Regions from separate parts of the Thalassobacillus sp. B23F22_16 genome, predicted to be linked through region 1. Evidence: riboswitches for the same ligand, from Rfam matches in the RefSeq annotation. Region 1 holds a riboswitch; the other holds the start of a gene.
What was found. Region 1 has a riboswitch for cyclic di-GMP ahead of ACGTNI_RS12040 (anti-repressor SinI family protein). Riboswitches for the same ligand answer to the same signal wherever they lie in the genome.
Positions count from the first base shown of each region.

Region 2: another riboswitch for cyclic di-GMP. It lies ahead of ACGTNI_RS08220 (anti-repressor SinI family protein); the one in region 1 lies ahead of ACGTNI_RS12040 (anti-repressor SinI family protein).

Region 1 covers NZ_JBIEKD010000014.1:9,457-15,355, forward strand. Annotated here, with positions in the region: gene ACGTNI_RS12025 (YigZ family protein) at 46-687, shown strand; gene ACGTNI_RS12030 (helix-turn-helix domain-containing protein) at 878-1,090, opposite strand; gene ACGTNI_RS12035 (hypothetical protein) at 1,322-1,813, opposite strand; gene ACGTNI_RS12040 (anti-repressor SinI family protein) at 2,113-2,274, opposite strand; cyclic di-GMP riboswitch class I at 2,301-2,409, opposite strand; gene ACGTNI_RS12045 (hypothetical protein) at 2,495-2,788, opposite strand; gene ACGTNI_RS12050 (phospho-sugar mutase) at 2,902-4,626, opposite strand; gene manA (mannose-6-phosphate isomerase, class I) at 4,788-5,744, opposite strand.
Region 2 covers NZ_JBIEKD010000008.1:13,549-19,447, forward strand. Annotated here, with positions in the region: gene ACGTNI_RS08205 (carbohydrate ABC transporter permease) at 1-393, shown strand, start outside; gene ACGTNI_RS08210 (N-acetylglucosamine kinase) at 380-1,339, shown strand; gene murQ (N-acetylmuramic acid 6-phosphate etherase) at 1,370-2,278, shown strand; cyclic di-GMP riboswitch class I at 2,500-2,606, shown strand; gene ACGTNI_RS08220 (anti-repressor SinI family protein) at 2,632-2,784, shown strand; gene ACGTNI_RS08225 (helix-turn-helix domain-containing protein) at 2,948-3,265, shown strand; gene gnd (phosphogluconate dehydrogenase (NAD(+)-dependent, decarboxylating)) at 3,323-4,219, opposite strand; gene ACGTNI_RS08235 (GntP family permease) at 4,245-5,594, opposite strand; gene gntK (gluconokinase) at 5,609-5,899, opposite strand, start outside.

The sequences.
Region 1 (5,899 bases):
GATAGAAACCCTTATATAATAAAGTTCTTAGGAGGTTTTATTACTATGTTAGAAAGCTATTATACAGTAAAAGCTGAAGGTTCTGAAGAAATAACCATCCAAAAGTCACGGTTTATTGGTTACATAAAACGTTGCGAGACAGAAGAAGCAGCCCAATTGTTTATCCAGGAGATCAAGAAAAAGCACAACGACGCTACTCATAATTGCTCTGCTTATTTAATTGGGGAACACGATTTAATTCAAAAGGCGAACGATGATGGAGAGCCAAGTGGGACTGCAGGAGTGCCAATGCTTGAAGTCTTGAAGAAAAAAGGGTTGAAAGATACTGCAGTAGTTGTAACGAGGTATTTCGGCGGCATTAAGCTCGGGGCAGGTGGTCTCATCAGAGCTTATTCCAGTACGGTTTCCGCCGCTATCGAGTCTACCGGGATAGTTAAACGACAACTGATGAAGGAAATGAAAATCACCGTAGATTATAAACTGCTAGGGAAGTTGGAGAACAGCCTTAGAAATTCAGATTACTTATTAAAAGAAATAAATTATTTGGAAAACGTGGAATTCATTGTATTTGTTGAAAATGAACTAGAAGATTCATTTTCTAAATGGGTCATTGACCTGACCAGTGATCAGGCCACTATCCAACCAGGGGAAGTTAGTTATATAGAACAAAATGTCTCCGGTAAGTAAAACTAATTACCTTTAATTTTTGACAAAATATTTCCTGGGAAATAAAACTATGGCGATAAAAACGTCAAATACTGAAGCTTATTATGATATTTACGGGAAAATGATTATTTTAACCGACAAAAAACAAGCCAGGTTCAGTAATTATACCGAGCCTGGCTTGTTCAGATCTTTATATAAATACAATGATAACTCAATCGCCTTTCCCCATTTTCCATGCTGCCAGATCATCTAAGGGAACATCCAGCGTTTCCGCTAATTTTTTCATAACAATTAAAGAAGGGTTTGTCTGGATTCCTCGTTCAATATTACTAATGTAAGACTTAGAGACACCCGAATATTTAGCTAGAGCACTTAAGGACAGGCCACGCTTCTCCCGCAACTCTTTTATACGATCCCCAACCATGAATACCCCCCTCACCATTTTTCCTGAAAGACTTTAATATTAAAAATTCCTGTTCATTATAACGAATGATACTATAAGTATATAGAATTAACTTGGAAAAGAAAATAGTCAAATTATAATTCAGAAAACATTTTTCCTTCCAATCTCTTCACTTTATGTATCTATACTTATTTTTCTAATAAATAGTATTTCCAAAGAAAGACACTCCACTAAAAAGTGGAGTGCCTTTCTTCATGCAAAATTCTTTTTATCCAATAAATCATAAAATGTGTCCCGGTCTCGATTATCCAAAGCCATATCAATCATACGACTAAAATTAAGTTGCTCTAATTCCTTGAAAAGAACATCTAATTCCATTTCTTCCTTCTGATTTTTTGTTTTCATTACTGGATCTACCTTTCGTTTATTGCTTTTGGCTTCCGGTTTTTCATTCAAATACGGACGTACAATCGAATTTAAGTGAGTCAGAAAGTCAGGCAGTTGGAGAAGATCCGTGATCGATACATAAATCATCTTTTTACCTCGTTGAAATACAAAGATATCCAAGACATTGTGTACTTTCTTTTTATCGCGATCAATAATAATTTCTTTTGCTTCAAGCGGGACAAAATGATAGAGCTCTCCATCGACATATAACGAAAAATACTGGTAGGCCAGAACGACACGGACATAGTGCTCGTCGTCTTTAACATAATAGGGCTTCAACATCTTAATAGATAACATATCTGACCACCCTCCATTTAAAATCTGAATATTCAGTATTTTATATATATTATGACGTATTTTGAAAGATATGAAAAGTAAAAAATACTGGTAGTTAGAAAAACTTGGTTTATCGCCAAATTCTTACGGCTAAGTTTTAGTTTTACTTATTTATTTATAGAGATAAAAAGACAAGCCATGTGCTCTGAAGCCAACACAGCTTGTCTTTTTACTTTATATTCTCTTGAATTGTTCCTTGCTTGTACCAGATGCTATCGTTATATGGGCTGATTTCCAGCCGATCTTTATCTAGTATTCTATCATTTGGTGAAAATCATATTTAGTGGCTTCTCCTGGGCACTTGTCTCCCGCAACTTTAAAAAATGCTCCACTTCCGCTTTCGTAATCCCTAAGGCTCGGGCTTCTTCCATCAGCACTATCCATTCCAAATCCAACCGACTGTCCAGCTGATTTCTTTTCATGAATGATCCCTCCATCACTCATCACCCTAGGCAGCCCGGCGATCGTAGCCCTTAAATATGTAGTTTTCCTCGTATGCAGGCCTTAGACCCGTAGCTTTGCGTCCTTATCTTTAGATAAGTTTGCCTTTTCAAAAGCGACTTATTAAAATATTCTGATATCTTTTATTCTACTATGGTTCCCGTCATTTATCTAGTAAAATATCATCATTTTCGTAGTTCATTAGTCCTGTTTTTCATCCGGAAACATATGGAATAAGTAGACATTTTCATGTTCTTCTGAAGAAAGCTGGAAGGATTCGATATCAACATCATCAAATTGCGTACCATCTTCCTGGATAAAACTGATGGATGTAACGAAACTATCCTCCTCGCTTGAAGGGGAAGGTGCAGGGTTTATGACTTCGATCACCCATTCGTAATCAAACCTTTCGATGCATGCTCGTTGAAAGGAAATACGTTGATCATCAAGCCGGATTTCTTTAAGTTTAAGAATATTCCTTTTGTTTTGGAGCATTTCTGTCCCTTCTTTCTTATTTCGTGATATGTTTATTTTCCCTTTTCAAGCACATCAGAAACTAATGAAAAGGGACAACGCCCTGCCAATATATGGAGGGCGTGTCCCACTCATCATAGTGCTGGTAAATAGGCGGCTAATGCTTGCTTTAATTTCTCCAGTCTTTCCAGGCTATCAGCTTTTGAAGATGACTTCACGCCGTAATAAAATTTTATTTTCGGTTCTGTGCCAGATGGACGGAGACAGAACCAGCAATCATCCTCAAGTACAAATTTCAACACATTCGATGCAGGAAGAGTAATGGTCTCTTCTACACCAGTCTTCACTATCAATCTGCGGGAAGATGCATAGTCTTCGACAGCTAGAACTTTCAAGCCGGCCACTTCGGTCAGCTTCTCCTGGCGAAAAGTATCCATGATTGCTTTGATTTTCTCTTCGCCTTGTTTTCCATCTAATTTGATAGATTGCAAATCTTCCATATAATAGCCGTGGCGTTTGTATAATGCATCCAGCGCTTGAAGCAGCGTTTTTCCTTTTACTTTCCAAAACAATGCCAATTCTGTTGCCAGTACAGCTACCTGCACGGCATCCTTATCACGAGCAAAATCTTTAGCTAGAAATCCGTAACTTTCTTCATAACCAAATAAAAATTCATATTCTCCAGTCCGTTCGAATTCTCGGATTTTCTCTCCAATAAACTTGAATCCTGTTAAAGTGTCGAGCGTTTCGATATTATAATAGGATGCAATTGCGCGACCGAATTCAGAAGTGACAATGGTTTTGATCATGATTCCATTGTCAGGAAGGTCGAGGTGCTGGGAAAGCAGGTAGTCAAGCATCAATGCCCCCAACTGGTTACCTGTCAGAACACGGTATTCTCCATGTTCATCGGGCACTGCTACTCCAAGTCTGTCCGCATCCGGATCTGTTGCGATTAATATATCGGCACCTACTTGTTTCCCTTGGGTGATTGCCATTTCGAACGCCTGATGCTCTTCAGGATTCGGTGACGCTACTGTGGAAAATTCAGGATCCGGGTCGGCCTGCTCAGCAACTACATGCACGTTTTTGAAACCGGCTTGCTCCAGTCCTTTACGTACCAATACATTTGCCGTACCGTGCAAAGGAGTGAAAACTACCTGAAAATCTTCACCGGCATCATGGGTAATATGCGGGTTCATATTGACCCCTCGAAGCTCCTTCAGGTATGCCTCATCCACTTTTTTATCAATCCATTCCAAAAGGCCGTTGGCTTCCAAATCACCTTGATCGGCTGCTTCTACCTGTAATTCATTTTCAATCTGATTCACCATTTCGATCACTGCGCCGGCTTCAGCGGGCGGCAGTTGTCCACCATCTTCATTGTAAACCTTGAACCCATTATATTCCGGAGGATTATGACTTGCCGTTATGACGATACCACCAGCCGCATATAAATAACGCACCGCATAAGACAACACCGGTGTTGGACGAAGAGAAGAAAATACATACGCTTTAATGCCATGAATGCCTAAGACTTTCGCAGTCTCTATCGCAAACTCCTTAGACATATGACGGCAATCATAGGCAATGACAATACCGTTCTCCTTCCATTCTTCACCGCGAGCTTCTATGTATCTAGCAAGACCTTCCGCTGCACGGCGGATGGTATAAATATTCATCCGGTTGGTACCAGGCCCTAATTTGCCACGCATGCCTCCTGTACCGAACTCCAAATTTTTATAAAAAGCATCTTCCAGGGATTGTTCATCTGTTTGAATCTGGTTCAATTGAGTTCGCATTTCTGCTTCTAACTTATCAAAATCGTTCCATCGTTGATATGAAGTCTGCCAGGTCATAGGATCATCCTTTTTTGTTAGAATAATATACTCCTGCTCATTATATCAGAGTCCATTCGTTTTTTTATGACATATCATGTCGAAAAGTATTAAAAAACAATTGTTATTGTGACGAAAGATCCCGAAAGCCCCGAGGTGATGGTTACACCTCGAGGTTTTTCCTATTTATTGGACCAGGAAACGACCATTTTTGCCTTTCCTTCCAGCTCGAACGGCTCCATCGTTGTCGGAAGAATGAAATGGCTCCCTTTTTTGACAGCATGACGCTGATTGCCGACTTTGACCATTCCTTTTCCTTCAATGACACTAACTAAAATATACTTTTCAAATCGAAATTCAGGAGAACGACCGTCCAGTTCCCACAGTACGACACCAAAGTAATCCGCCTTCACCAGACTCTCTTCCTTCAAGCCTTTGTCTTTGCTCGACTCACGATCCAACTGAGGATCTTCATGTGGGACAGTAGTTACTTCTAATGACTCACTTAGATGGAGCTCTCTTTTATTCCCATCAGCTCCGACACGATCATAGTCATAGACACGGTATGTGATATCCGAACTTTGTTGGGTTTCAAGAATCTGGACACCTGCTCCAATCGCGTGGATCGTACCGCTCGGAACATAAAAGAAATCACCAGGATGAACTTTTACTCTTCGCAGAAGTTTGTCCCATTCACCATTTTCTACCATCGCCTGTAATTCTTCACGGGTTGTCGCATGGTGGCCGAAGACAATTTCAGCCCCTTCCTCACAATCGATAACATACCAGCATTCTGTCTTGCCATATGCTTCGTTTTCTTTTTCCTGTGCATAAGTATCATCTGGATGTACCTGTACAGACAAGTCTTTTTTCGCATCAAGAATTTTGACCAGTAAAGGAAACTCGTCACCTGCTTGATCGCCAAACAGCTCTCTGTTCTCCTCCCACGCTTCCGTTAGCGTTTTACCTGCGAGCGGGCCGTTCATGATTTCATTCGGACCATTCGCATGGGCTGAAATTCCCCAGCATTCTCCAGTTTGATCGGAAGGAATGTCATAGTTGAACAATTCGTGCAGCTGTTTCCCTCCCCATATTCTTTCTTTGAAGACAGGCTTTAAAAAGATAGGTTCGTTATACATGAATTCTGCTCCTTTTGTCGATAAGTCATAGTATGTTAATAAGAATTTTACTACACCACAGGAATGATACAAGTCATAGATAGAAAACAAAATAAAACAGGTTAAATCGAACTTGTATTAAAATGCTTTGAAATGCAAAAAAGCTTCCCCTTCAT
Region 2 (5,899 bases), on a different contig from region 1:
ACAGCTACAGGCATTCCGTTATCGATTTTGATTTTGACCGGGTTTTTCCGGACGATGCCGGTAGAGCTGGAAGAAGCGGCCCGGATTGATGGAGCTACTGACCTGCGCATCTTATGGAATGTCCTGCTGCCATTAATGCGTCCGGCACTTGGAACCGTCATGATCATCAATTTCATCCAGGCGTGGAATGATTTCTTCTTCCCGCTCATTTTCATCTCGAACGAAATGAAAAAGACGATACCCGTCGGGATGCTGTCTTTGTTCGGTGAGTACTCAGCCGATTGGGGAGCGCTGTTTGCCGGGCTGACGCTATCTTCCTTGCCGATGATGATCCTGTTCTTCATCGCATCGAAACAATTCATGGAAGGACTGACGGCTGGTGCCATCAAATAAGCGGTACTTCATCGGAATCGATGGCGGCGGCACAAAAACAGAGCTGGTTTTGGGAGATGAGACCGGTAAGGTAACTTTGTCGAAAACAGGCGCGTCCACAAATTTGAAGTCGAGAAGTGAAATTAAAGTCAGGGAAACGGTGCACCAGCTGCTGCAGGATATTCCCGGTCCAATTGAGCATATTTTTGTTGCGGCAGCAGGTGGCGATCGTACGGAAGATAAGCAGCGGTGGGAACAATGGATCCGTGAAATTGTAAGAGAGGAACCTGAAGTTTCCGTCGAAAATGACGCCATTGCCGCACTGGCCGGCACTACTTTTACAAAAGAAGGATCCGTCCTGATTGCGGGCACCGGTTCGATTCTATATACCTTCCAGCCAGGGGAAAAGCCAGTCCGTACCGGAGGATGGGGCTATCTGTTTGGAGACGAAGGCAGCGGATTTGATATCGGACGTCACGGACTGCAGGCGGTCATGCAGGCTTATGATGGACGGAAGAAACAAACAAAGCTGACTGGCAGGTTCCTGGAGCGATTCGGCCTTGATGAGCCGGAACAGCTGATTACGTTCATTTATGAACACGACTATCCTAGACTTGCGATTGCTTCCTTAGCCAATGAAGTGATAAAAGCGGCTAGTGAGGGCGACCCGGTATCAGATGAAATCGTCCATAACGCTGCGACAGCATTGCTGCAATTAATCGCAGCACAAATGGAAAAGAGGGAAAAGGTATCACCGATTGTCCTGGCGGGTGGGGTTTTTCAATCCGACTATTTCACCGGACGGTTCATCGAGCGGAGCCGGGCGCGTTTTCAAAACGGCATGGAATTTTTACCGGCCGCTATGCCGCCGGCCGTTGGGGCATACGGCTGCGCGCTGCTTGATGCTGGCATATCGGTGACCGATACAACGGTACTATCCATTAAAGAATCCTACAGAAAAGTGTGAACTAAATTTAAGAAATTGGGGGCTGAATGAATGGGTGACACAAAAGAACGAACGTTGACCGAATCGAGGCACAGCAAGTCCCATCAGCTGGATGAATTATCGACGATGGAAATCATCCGCCTGATGAATGAGGAAGATCACACAGTCCCAGCTGCTATTGAAAAAAGCCTGCCGCAAATCGAAAAAGCAATCGACACGATTGTCGCTGCATTGAACAATGGCGGTCGGCTGTTATACATAGGTGCAGGAACGAGCGGTCGTCTGGGCGTTCTCGATGCCTCCGAATGCCCGCCGACGTTTGGTGTCCCGGAAACTTTAGTCCAGGGCATCATCGCGGGCGGCGACCACGCACTCCGGCATGCTATCGAAAATGCCGAAGATGATTGGGCTGAAGGCGAAAAAGCGATTAAAGAAGCCGCCAATGTGAAAGACGTCATAGTAGGTATTGCATCCAGCGGCCGGACCCCGTATGTACTAGGCGCGATCGAGGCCGCTAAAAAGCTCGGTGCGAAAACAGTCGGCCTAACATGCAACGGACAAACTCCGCTGGCAGAAGCAGCTGACTTTCCGATTGAAGTGCTGGTCGGACCGGAAGTGTTGACCGGATCAACAAGACTGAAGGCAGGATCTGCACAAAAAATGGTGTTGAACATGTTATCCACCGCTTCCATGGTAAAAACCGGGAAAGTTTATAAAAACCTGATGGTAAACGTCCAGGCGACCAATGAAAAACTGAAGCAGCGCTCGGTATCGATCATCCAGGAGCTGACCGGCGCAACCGAAGAAGAAGCACAAAAAGCAAGCATCCAGGCAGAAGGAGACGCAAGGATTGCCATCCTCATGCTCATGTTCCAAATTGATGCTCAAAAAGCAAGCCGCGTGTTAAAACAAGAAAACGAACACTTCTCCGCTGCAGTAAATCATCTGAAGAAAAATTAATACAGGAACCTACTCAAGCTTGCAGAAAACCAAATTCTGCAAGCTTTTTTATGCCCGCTTGGTAAGTGATTGGGCATAATGAACCATAAACACAAACTAAAAACCTACAATTTTTCCAAAAAATTACCGTTCGACAAAACTAGTGCACGACCATCGACAAATTTCTACACACTTTAATAACACATCTATAGTATATTCTACTTAATAAATGAGACAGATTCTTCAGAAAATGGCTACCTTATTGAAAAATAAGGGCGCAAAGTCGCAGGCCTAAGGTGTACATAGATGGCACACAAAGGAACAAAACTATGGCGGCTGGACTACCTGAAAGACTAAAAATGGAGGATCATGTGATGGCGATTACTAAACAAGTGAAAACAGGCGGGTTAGACATGGAGTGGGTAGAATTGATGAAACAGGCAAAAGAAATGGGGATGAGCAAGGAAGAGGTGAGACATTTCTTAGATGAAAGGCGGATAGGGAGAACAAATACATACGGAAACTGATTTCTTTGTGCTTATCATAGAACACTCATCTTTTGTATGGTATAATTTTTTTGTACTTTAAAAAAGTTTCCCTTTGTTGAAGGGGTAAAGTATAAGAAATACTTAGGCCTTCGCCATAAGAACTTGGTGATATGCCAGTTTTTCTAAAAAGAGGGTGAGTGGGATGATAGGCGATAGAATTAAAGAAATCCGTACACAAAGAGCATTATCGTTAACCGAGCTGGCGGAACGGGCCGGGGTGGCAAAATCATACCTCAGCTCGATTGAACGGAATCTTCAAACGAATCCATCGATTCAATTCCTGGAGAAAATCTCTTCTGAGTTGAACGTTTCTATTAATTATTTATTACATGGCGGCGAGGAAGATCCTGCTCTCGATGAAGAATGGATGAAGCTCGTCAAAGATGCACAGGAGTCAGGCGTGACGAAAGAACAGTTTAAAGAATACCTGGAATTTAATAAATGGAAATTGAAACAATAATAAAACCCTTGCACGCTCGGGCATTCCCGAAAGTGCAAGGGTATTTTTATACTTTCCTTATTTCTTCTCAGTAGCATGACCGCCAAATTCATGGCGTAAAGCAGATACGACTTTTCCGGTAAATGTATCATTTTCCTGGGATCTGTAGCGCATCATCAAGGAAAGTGCAATGACCGGCGCCGGCGTTTCGAAATCGAGTGCTGTTTCTACGGTCCATTTTCCTTCACCGGAAGAATTCATGACACCTCTGATGTCATCCAAATTGGCATCTTTACGGAAGGCATCCTGCATCAGTTCCATCAGCCACCCGCGAATGACGGAGCCATGGTTCCACACTTTTGAGACATCTTCATAGTCATAATCAAACGGGCTTTTCTCAAGCAGCTCGAACCCTTCTCCAATTGCGGCCATCATGCCATACTCAATACCGTTGTGAACCATTTTCAAGAAATGGCCGCTGCCGCCTTTTCCAGTGTAAAGGTACCCGTCTTCCACAGCAAGGTCACGGAATAGCGGCTCGATGGTTTCGAACGTCTCTTTATCACCGCCGACCATAAAGCAGGCGCCATGACGTGCTCCGGAAATCCCGCCACTGGTTCCGACATCGAAAAACTGAATACCTTTAGCGCTCAATTTCTCGTGGTTGGCGAGAGTCTTCTTGTAATTGGAATTCCCGCCATCGATCAGGATATCACCGTCATCAAGCAAAGGAGAGAGCTCTTCGATGACTTGGTCTGTAATTTCCCCGGCAGGAACCATCATCCAAATCACGCGTGGTTGCTCCAGACTATTCACCAATTCCTCATACGAGTCCGTGCCTTTTCCGCCTTCTTTTTCAAAGTCGCGGACAGCTTCCTCATTGACATCAGTTGCGACAACTTCATGATTTTTCTCCAGCATTTGAGCTCCAATATTGAAACCCATCTTTCCTAATCCAATCAAACCTACTTTCATATGACCAACCTCTTTTCTCTATTTTTTATACGAAAATACTCAACAATAATGCTACTGCGAATCCGACCAGCCCGATCAATGTTTCCATGATCGTCCATGATTGGAGCGTTTGTTTTTCTGTTAAACCGAAGTAACGGTTAACGAGCCAGAATCCAGAATCGTTCACGTGAGAAACGACAGTTGCCCCAGAGGCGATGGAGATAACCAACAACCCTAACATCGGTTCACTGACATCGAATGAATCTAGCAGTGGGGCGACAAGCCCGGCTGCCGTAATCATAGAAACAGTCGCAGAGCCCTGTGCAATCCGCACGACAGTTGCTGTAATAAAAGCAAACACGATCAATGGCATTTGAGCATTTTTCATCATATCTGCCAGTATGTCACCGATCCCTGATGTAATCAGCATTTCACCAAATACACCACCAGCTCCGGTAACAAGGATAATAATTCCGGCAGGCTCCAGCGCTTTTGTTGTGATTTTCTGGATTTCTTCTTTTTTATACCCACGTTTGTAGCCAAATATATAGAATGTCAGCAGTGCAGCCACTGTCAGGGCAACGAATGGATGCCCGATGAATGTCAACACACTTTGTACGGTGCTGCCTTCAGATAATACGAGGCTTGCAGTCGTATTTAATAAAATTAATACAAGCGGCAGGGTGATGATTGCTACAACGCTTTTAAAGCTGGGAAGGTCTCTGTCTAACTCCGTTTCTTTCATCTGTTCCATCATATATTCTGGAACACCGACATGAATTTTCTTGGAAATATATTTACCAAAAATAGGGCCGGCAATTATCATCGCTGGAACCCCGGCTAATATACCAAACAGGATGACCCAGCCCAGGTCCGCCCCAAGCAGGGATGCGACCGAAATTGGGCCTGGCGTAGGCGGGATAAAGCTGTGCGTGACAGCAAGACCAGCTAATAAAGGAATACCAAAGTATAAGAGCGATTTTTGCGTTTTTTGTGTCAAACTGTATAAGATTGGCACAAGTATAACAAGGGCGACATCCAAGAATACCGGGATGGATACGATAAAGCCGGTGAGCCCCATCGCCCAGCTGATATTCTTTTCTCCAAACTTGTCCATTAATGTCAGGGCCAGACGCTCAGCACCGCCGGAGACACGCAGCATTTCGCCAAACATGGCGCCAAGTCCGATGATGACTGCGATGAATCCGAGCGTTCCTCCCATTCCTTCTTCAATCGTAGAAATTATATCCTGCAGTGGCATCCCGACAGCTAACCCGATCAGAATACTGACAACTAGTAAAGCGATGAATGCCTGCAATTTGGTGCGCATTACTAAAAATAACAAAAGTAGAACACCGAGGACAGCGGTAATGATCAGTCCTGCAGTTGAAGTCATGTGAAAACTCCTTTCTAGTTAATTCTGGTTGACAATTTTTCGTCTCCGTGGCCGTGTGTACGCTGAAAATCCGATATTGCTTTGAATTCATCGCCCATCTGGCGGGCAAGCCTTAAGAAAATCGGCTTCAAATCACGATAAATTTTCAAGTTTTCATCAATTGGACAATGCTTCATTTTTGTGTTGATGATTGATTTGATGCTTGTTATGTCTTCAATCATTCCAAGCGATTTCATCGTGAGCCAGGCAGCACCGAGGCACGAACTTTGATGGCTTTCTGGAATGACGATGTCCGCTTCGAAAAT